2 regions of the Pediococcus damnosus genome follow, and region 2 is predicted to be linked to the other one. Evidence: predicted binding sites of a transcription regulator. Region 2 holds the regulator's gene; the other holds the start of a gene.
What was found. The regulator HrcA, encoded in region 2, represses chaperone genes, less so after heat shock. The targets are predictions, from matches to a motif close to TTAGCACTCNNNNNNNNNGAGTGCTAA.
Positions count from the first base shown of each region.

Region 1: a site for HrcA is predicted at 2,043-2,069, ahead of ADU73_RS00920 (ATP-dependent Clp protease ATP-binding subunit). Genes of this name have one in related genera too.

Region 1 covers NZ_CP012294.1:195,260-199,907, reverse strand. Annotated here, with positions in the region: gene ADU73_RS00920 (ATP-dependent Clp protease ATP-binding subunit) at 1-1,881, opposite strand, end outside; gene ADU73_RS00915 (hypothetical protein) at 2,130-2,327, shown strand; gene ADU73_RS00910 (phosphocarrier protein HPr) at 2,488-2,754, shown strand; gene ptsP (phosphoenolpyruvate--protein phosphotransferase) at 2,754-4,475, shown strand.
Region 2 covers NZ_CP012294.1:2,087,392-2,092,039, forward strand. Annotated here, with positions in the region: gene dnaK (molecular chaperone DnaK) at 1-802, opposite strand, end outside; gene grpE (nucleotide exchange factor GrpE) at 827-1,465, opposite strand; gene hrcA (heat-inducible transcriptional repressor HrcA) at 1,480-2,529, opposite strand; gene ribF (riboflavin biosynthesis protein RibF) at 2,627-3,574, opposite strand; gene truB (tRNA pseudouridine(55) synthase TruB) at 3,585-4,502, opposite strand; gene rbfA (30S ribosome-binding factor RbfA) at 4,614-4,648, opposite strand, start outside.

The sequences.
Region 1 (4,648 bases), 230 kb from region 2:
GAAGTAATTACCTAACTTGTCTAAAACGGAATGAGTTTTGCCCTTGGCAGCAGCACCGAAACCAACATCAGCTTCCGCATCGCCACTTCCAGCATTCGAAGTCATGATAATGATTGTATCTTTAAAGCTTACTGTTCGACCTTGTGAATCAGTCAAACGGCCATCGTCAAGAATCTGCAGAAACATGTGCATAACATCCGGATGAGCCTTTTCAATTTCATCAAGGAGGATCAAGCTATAGGGATGACGACGAACTTGTTCAGTTAATTGGCCGGCTTCTTCGTAGCCAACATAGCCAGGGGGTGAACCAATTAATTTAGAAATTGAATGTGGTTCCATGTACTCACTCATGTCAAACCGAATCATGGAATCCTCAGATCCAAAGAGTTCCTTAGCTAATTGTTTAGCTAATTCTGTTTTACCAACTCCGGTAGGGCCGACGAATAGGAAGGAACCAATTGGACGACCAGTCCCATTTAAACCAATTCGGTTTCGACGGATGGCCCGGGCAATCTTGTTGACAGCTTCATCTTGTCCAATTACCTTTGAACTTAAATCGCCACTAAGATTCTGGAGTTGTTCTTGTTCACGTTTTTGAAGTTCACCAACTGGGATGTTAGTTTGTTCTTCAATGATTTGTTCCATATCTTTTTCTGTAACAGTTGGAATTTCATCTTTTTTCGATGCGCCAGATTTTGATTTCTCTAACTTGGCAACTTGATCACGATAGTAAGCAGCCTTTTCGTAATCTTCTGCTTTTGTTGCATCCTGTTTATACTTTTCAGCATTATCAATCTTTTGCTGGATTGTGTTGGGATCAACAGTATTAATTGTTAAATTCTTTTTAGAACCAGTTTCATCGAGTAAGTCAATTGCCTTATCCGGTAAGAACCGATCTTGAATGTATCGCTTGGACAGCTTTGCGGCTGCTTCGATAGCTTTATCTGTGTAATGAACATGGTGATAATCTTCGTATTTCTTTTGAATTCCCTTTAAAATCTTAATAGATGCTTCAACGCTTGGTTCATCAACCTGAACGGGTTGTAAACGACGAGCAAGGGCGGCATCTTTTTCAATGTCTCGATATTCGGTTGAAGTTGTAGCTCCAACAAGTTGGAAATCGCCACGAGCCAAAGCAGGCTTCAAAACGTTGCCGGCGTCCATACCACCTTCTGCATTACCAGCACCAACAATTTCATGAATTTCATCAATAAAGACGATAACATCCTTATTTTTTTCAACTTCTTTCATAAGTTGTTGCATTCGTTGTTCAAACTGACCTCTAATCCCAGTTCCTTGAACGAGTGATACAACGTCTAAACGAATAATTTTCTTATTAATTAATTTTTGAGGAACATCGCCTGCCACAATCTTTTCAGCTAGGCCTTCCACAACTGCTGTTTTACCAACACCTGCTTCACCAATTAAAACTGGATTGTTTTTCGTCCGTCGATTCAATATTTCAATAACCCTTGAGATTTCTGAATCACGGCCGATTACTGGGTCGATTTTTCCTTGTTTTGCTAAATCAGTTAGGTTCAAACCATACTGAGCTAGCAAGCCACCCTGGCCATTTTGGCGGGTACCACCATTATTATTATCAGTGGGACCACTTGGTTGGGTAGGGGGAACTTGTTGGTTAAAGTTCTGAGCATTTTCAACGTTACCATTTTGCATAGCACGGAAAATGTCATCTAGATTTCCAAATCCGAATGGGTCTTGTGCCATATTCATAGCACCTCCATTTCCAAAATTATTACCTTCTTGTTGTTTTAGAAGTTGATAGCAATTTTGACAAAGATCGATCTGACGCTGCTGACCGTTAACATTAACGTGCAGGTGGATCGTTGCTTCATTTTTACGACAATTTTGACATAACATCTTGCGATCTCCTTTCGCAAAGTCAAAGCTTTAAAAAGTTTGACCAACTTTGACCATGAACACATTATAACTCGCTTCATGATTTGTGCAAGCAATTTGTTTTAAAAAACTATGCCTGATAGAATTGCATTACCAGGCACTTTACTGCCCACAAAATTATATTAGCACTTTAATGACATGAGTGCCAATGTTTGAACTTTTGAAGGATATCGGCTAAACTAGATTTATTAAAAAAGGTAGGTGGTTAAATGGCACGAGACTTTTCGAACCTGTTAGAGCAGCTTCGGCAGGGTAGTATAAAGGAATTAACAGTTGAAGCTGATGAATTTCCAGCTTTTCAACCTATTTATATGAAGTATGAGCAACGGAAAAGAATTATTGGTAAAGCTCAAAAAAACGGAAAAGTGGTCTACCATTTTGAAGGTGATGAAAACGGTAAATCTTAATTTTATTTAAAATTCGTGAAAGGGCTTGTAATAATTTCCAGAAATTGCTATTATCAATGGGAAAGGCTAATTATTTGTTAAAGAATAAATGGTTATTTATTTTTTCTATGAAAAGAAAGCCCTTACCAAATCTTATATATTTTAAAGGAGATCGATTATAATGGAAACACGTGACTTTCATATTATTGCAGAAACAGGTATTCATGCTCGTCCAGCTACTTTATTAGTACAGGCAGCTAGCAAATTTAATGCTGATGTCAAATTAACATACAAAGACAAGGCAGTTAATTTGAAGTCTATTATGGGTGTAATGTCATTGGGTGTTGGTCAGAATGCTGATGTAACAGTTTCTGCTGACGGCGATGATGCAAAAGAAGCAATTGAAGCACTCGCAGACACAATGAAAAAGGAAGGACTTTCTGACTAATGACAAAAGAATTGAAGGGAATTGCTGCCAGTGATGGCGTTGCAATTGCGAAAGCATACATGCTTGTCGACCCTGATCTGTCATTTGATAAGAAAACAATTGATGATCCAGATGCCGAAATTAAGCGTCTTCATGATGCTTTAGACGCATCTAAATCAGAATTAGAGTTAATCAAAAGTAAAGCTGCTGAAAATCTTGGAGAGGATGAAGCCGAGGTATTTGAAGCACACATTACGATTCTCTCCGACCCTGAATTGATTGGGAATATTGAAGACAAGATCAAGAACGATTCTGTTAATGCAGAACAAGCATTGAAGGATGTAACAGATGGCTTTATCGAAACATTTGAAGCTATGACTGATAACCAGTACATGCAAGAACGTGCCGGAGATATCCGAGACGTCACAAAGCGTGTAATGAGTCATCTATTAGGTGTTAAGTTACCTAATCCAGCTTTGATTGATTCTGAAGTTGTTATCGTGGCGCATGATTTAACACCAAGCGATACTGCTCAGCTTGATCGTAAGTATGTTAAAGGATTTATTACTGATATTGGAGGAAGAACTTCACATTCAGCTATCATGTCTCGAACACTTGAAATTCCAGCGGTTGTTGGAAGTGAAAAGGCGACGACAGAAATTAAATCTGGCGATACTGTTATTATTGATGGTATTCATGGATCAGCAATTGTTGATCCTGATGCTGATCAAATTACTAAATATAACAAGATGCAAAAAGATTTTGTGGCTCAAAAACTTGAGTGGGATAAACTTCGTGACGAAAAAACTTTGTCCAAAGATGGCGTTCACTTTGACTTAGCAGCTAATATTGGAACACCAGATGATATTAAGGGTGTTGTTGATAATGGCGCTGAAGCAGTTGGCCTATTTCGTTCTGAGTTCTTGTATATGGATGCTAGTGAGCTTCCAAGTGAAGATGACCAGTTTAAAGCATACAAGGCCGTTGTAGAAGGTATGAAGGGCAAACAAGTTGTTGTCCGGACAATGGATATTGGTGGAGACAAGCAGTTACCATACTTGCCACTTCCAAAAGAAATGAACCCATTCTTAGGCTATCGTGCTATTCGAATCAGTCTTGATCGAACCGATTTATTCCGAACCCAGTTGCGCGCATTATTACGTGCATCTGCATACGGAAAATTGGCCATCATGTTCCCAATGATTGCAACTGTTGCTGAGTTTAAGAAAGCTAAAGCTATTTTTGAAGATGAAAAACAAAAGATGGTAAAGGCTGGTACTAAGATCGGTGAAAACATTCAAGTTGGTATGATGATGGAAATTCCTGCTGCTGCAGTTATTGCAGACAAGTTAGCTAAGTATGTGGATTTCTTTAGTATTGGTACTAATGATTTGATCCAATACTCATTTGCTGCTGACCGTGGTAACGAAAAAGTAGCTTATCTCTATCAACCATATAATCCATCATTGTTACGTTTAATCAAACGGACAATTGATGCTTCTCACGCAGAAGGTAAATGGACTGGTATGTGTGGTGAAATGGCTGGAGATCAAACCGCTGTTCCAATTTTGATGGGTCTTGGTTTGGATGAATTCTCAATGAGCTCATCTTCAATCTTGAAGACTCGTTCATTAATGAAACGCTTAGATACCAGAGAAATGAAGAAGTTAGCTAATAAGGCTGTTACTGAAGCTGAAACTAACGACGATGTTATTAAAATGGTTAATGATGCCATTAAATAATTGAATTTAAATTTATTTAAAATCTCTTAGGATGAATCAGATCCTGAGAGATTTTTTGGTATACTGGAAGCGTTTGATGGGCACGCGAGGATTGAAACATAAATGTCGGAGAGTGGCCTTTGAATAGCTAACGGGATTATATACTAGTGTTATTTGCATAACACGTATGAAAC
Region 2 (4,648 bases):
GTAATGGGCCATTAGCACCAGCAGAAATAAATGGTAAACTAATTTGTGCTTCATTAACACCAGATAAGTCTTTCTTAGCCTTTTCAGCAGCATCCTTTAAACGTTGTAATGCCATTTTGTCTTGAGAAAGATCGACACCATTTTCTTTTTTGAATTCAGATACTAACCAGTCGATGATCTTTTGATCAAAGTCATCACCACCAAGATGTGTATCACCATTTGTAGAAAGTACTTGGAAGACACCATCGCCTAATTCAAGAATAGAAACATCAAATGTACCACCGCCAAGATCATAAACTAAAACTTTTTCATCTTTATCTTTTTTATCTAGCCCATAAGCTAAAGCAGAAGCAGTTGGTTCATTAATAATCCGATCAACTTGTAATCCAGCAATTTTACCAGCATCTTTAGTAGCTTGTCGTTGAGAATCATCAAAGTATGCTGGAACAGTAATAACGGCCTTTTCAACTGTATCACCAAGATAATCTTCTGCATAATGTTTCAAATATTCCAAAATCATTGCAGAAATTTCTTGAGGTGTATATGTCTTACCATTTGCTGAAACAGTATAACCACTTTCACCAATATGACGTTTGATAGATACGATTGTGTCCGGGTTTGTAATTGCTTGTCGTTTGGCAACTTCACCAACTTGGGTTTCACCATTTTTAAAAGCTACAACTGAAGGTGTTGTACGATTACCTTCAGGATTTGTAATGATCTTTGGCTTATCGCCTTCGAGGACTGCAACTGCAGAATTTGTTGTTCCTAAATCAATTCCAATAATTTTATTACTTGCCATTTTAATTATCCTTCTTTATATTTTTTATTGTGCCACAACAACCATTGCTGGTCGTAAAACACGATCTTTTAACATATAACCTTTTTGTAAAACACTAACAACCTGATCTGCTTTTTTTCCATCTTCAGCAGCAACAGTTTGGACCGCCTGATGAATTTGAGGGTCAAAGGTTTGTCCCTCAGCCTTAATTTCAGTTACATTATGATCTTTAAGTGCTTTATTCATATGGTCATAAACCATTTGAATTCCCTTTTTCAATTGGATTCCACTCTCATCAGAAACCTTAATAGCCAAAGCACGTTCCAAATTGTCAATAACCGGAAGAATATCTTTAGCCAACTGCTGACCATCATATTTAACTAGTCCGGCTTGCTCTTTTTCGTTGCGTTTTTGAATGTTGGCAATTTCAGCCTTTGAACGAATATACTGATCAGTTATAGCATTAACTTTACCAGTCAACTCGGAAACTTGTGTTTGCAATTCTTCAATTTGTTGATTTGTTTTACTATGCTTTTTTAACTTTTTCCCTGGTTTATTCTTTTCTGATTTATTTTCTGATTCAACTGTAGCTTTTTTTGCTGACTTGTCTTTTGGGGCTTCCTCAGTTGAATTTACAGCTTCTTCATTTTTTTTAGTTTCTTTATTTTCTTTTTTTTCAGACACTACATTCACACCTCTCAAATATCATCAATATCGTGGTAATAATCTATTAATCGTTGCGCTAATTCCGTTCGAAACGCACCAACCAATCCAATCATTCTAGAATATGGCATACTAGTCGGTCCCAAAATTGCAATGACTCCCTTACCATGCTGATCTACATCATAAGTAGCTGTAATCAGGCTATAATTTTTTAACAAATTATTGGTGATTTCATTGCCAATTTGAACTTGGATGTTGTGATCTAATGATCCTCCTAATACACTAGCAAGATCTGTTGATCGTCCCATCAGTGAATATAACGATCGAATAGAGCTTGGATCTGGATGTTTTGAAAAATTCAAGAGATTTAAACGACCACCAACAAAGAAATGCTCTGTAGATGATTTTTTCAAAATTTCTTCAAAAACATCTAAAAATCCTTCTGGAGTCTCGATATACTTACCAACCTGAATAGGAATATCTGTCTCTAATCGCTTAAACACCTCACCTAAAGTTAATCCAACTAACTGATCATTAATAATTCGAATTACGGATTCTAATGCCTCTGGATTAACGTTTTTTGGTACTTTAAATGTTCGATTTTGTACGCTACCATTATCAGTAACTAAAATCGCCATAACTCGATGATTCCCAAGTGGTACTAATCGAAAACCTTCAAGTTTAGCATCCTTCAGTTCCGGTTTCACAGTAAAAGCAGTATAGCTAGTTAATTGGGAAAGCATGTCTGCAGATTCAGCAACAATATCATCAATTTCTTGAAACTGTTGATTAAACGAGGAACGAATTTTTCGCAAATCACTTGATTGAACCTTATCAGGTTTTAACAAATGATCTACATAATAACGATAGCCCTTAATTGAAGGAACTCGACCAGAAGATGAATGGGTCTTTTTAAGTAACCCCATTTCTTCTAGCGTCGCCATCTCGTTTCGAATTGTAGCCGAACTAACATGGATTGGTAATTTACTAACTAATGCCTTTGAACCAACCGGTTGTCCGTCGTCCGTGTAAATTTGAACGATTGCTTTCAAAATCAGTAACTCTCTATCTGTCAGCAAAACCATCACCTCTTTTAGCACTTAGCACATTGGAGTGCTAAGACACTATTAAAGATAACAAAGGTTCTTCAAAAAGTCAACAATAAACTTTGACCTTTATTGACTATATAGTTAAATTCGCAAAATATTGGCGAATATTCTTTTCGTCAAGCTTTAATTGTTCAATTAATCCTTCAACGGCATCAAACTTTATCTCACCACGAACGTAATGATACCAATCAACTCGAACCATTTCGCCATAAATTTCTTGATCAAAATCAAAAATGTTAATTTCGATAGTAATTGGCCGATGCTCTCCAAAAGTAACATTTCTTCCAATAGAGGCCATTCCTGGCCACCATTTTGAACCGATTTTTATCCGAACGGCATAAATACCAATTCCTGGAATTCTTGATTTTGGATCAGATAAAATATTGGCAGTTGGAAAGCCAAGTGTGCGGCCACGAGCCTCACCATGAACTACTAAACCAGTAGTTTGATAAGTATATCCAAGGAACAGATTAGCATGATCTACATTACTCTGTTTTAGATCTGTTCTGATTCGAGTCGAACTCACTTTTTCACCATCCAACAGTAATTCTGGAACAGTTACAATCGTAAAACGATCTTTAGCGTATGTCGGAAGATGATCCATATCTGCAATTTCACGTGGTCCGTAAGTATAATCAAAGCCCGCAACAATAACCTTGGCATGAAGTTGCACCATGTATTGGTCAACAAAATCTTGGGGAGACAGTTTGGCCAGATTAGATGTAAAACTTACCACATACAATAAATCGACACCAAATTTTTGCATTAATTCCGCCTTACGTTCTACGGAACTTAAATAAATTGTGCCATCCAATCCTGGTTTAGGAAACACAACCGAAGGATGATGATCAAATGTCATTGCTGCAAGTGGTAAATCCCGTTGATCAGCCTCTTTTCGTGCCTGTTTTAAGACAGCCTGATGTCCCAGATGAACACCACCAAAAAATCCCATAGCCAGCACTACATTTTTATCTTTAATTTGGTTTTGATTGTATGGATGATGTAAATAAATGATTTTCATGTGAGCCCTCCTACTTGGTTAGAAACATGGTCAAAGGGCGATATGCTGCCCTTTCTTGATCATATTGATATAATGCTTGAACACGATCATCGTAAGTTAAAACAAGGACCGGTTCTGCTGATTGCGACTGGTTGAAGTTGCTTCGTTTTAAAACCGCTCCATTTTGGACCCTGGTCCATAAATCATCATTTAACGCAAAGTGAGGATATTTTTTCAATGCGTGATCTAACGGAACTAATAAATTCTCGACAATCTTATTTTCAACAGCCTCTTCTAATTGCGCAAAGGTGATAGTGTCTTCAATCTGAAAATTACCACTTTCCGTTCGAGTTAACCGAGACATGACAGCTGGAACCTCAAGCTTTTTCCCCAAATCAACTGCTAAGGTCCGCACATAAGTCCCCTTACTGCACGCCACTTTAAAGTTTATGGTTTGTGTATTATTTTGTGAATTAAAAGTAGTCTCACCGCAACGTTCAAAAGATTTGATGGTTATTTTTCGTGCTGGTCTTTCTACTTCAATCCCTTGACGTGCATATTCATATAATTTTTTTCCGTTAATTTTAATGGCCGAATACATTGGCGGAATTTGTGTAATTTCGCCGACAAAGCTTTGCATAGCTCTATCAATTTCAACGTTTGAAAATGCCTGCCTTAAAGCAAGTTGATCAACAATTTCACCATCAACATCTTCAGTAGTTGTGGAGAACCCTAAGGTTACAGCTCCTTCATAAACTTTGCCAGAAGCCATTAAGTATGGCACCACTTTGGTAGCTTTACCTACACAGATTGGCAAAACACCATCTACATTTGGATCCAAAGTTCCACTATGACCAACCTTTTTTTGATGCAAAATGCCACGAATTTTGGCAACACAATCAAAACTTGTCATGCCACGTGGTTTATACAAAGGAACAATTCCATTCATGTAAATGTCCTCCTAATTTTCCTGTTAAATTATATCATAGTTGAATAAATGACGATAAAAAAAGAATGGTCCTTAAACTTCAGGCCATTCTTTTGCGTAATAAATAGAAAACTATTCTTTTGTATTAAGTTTATTGATCAATTGAT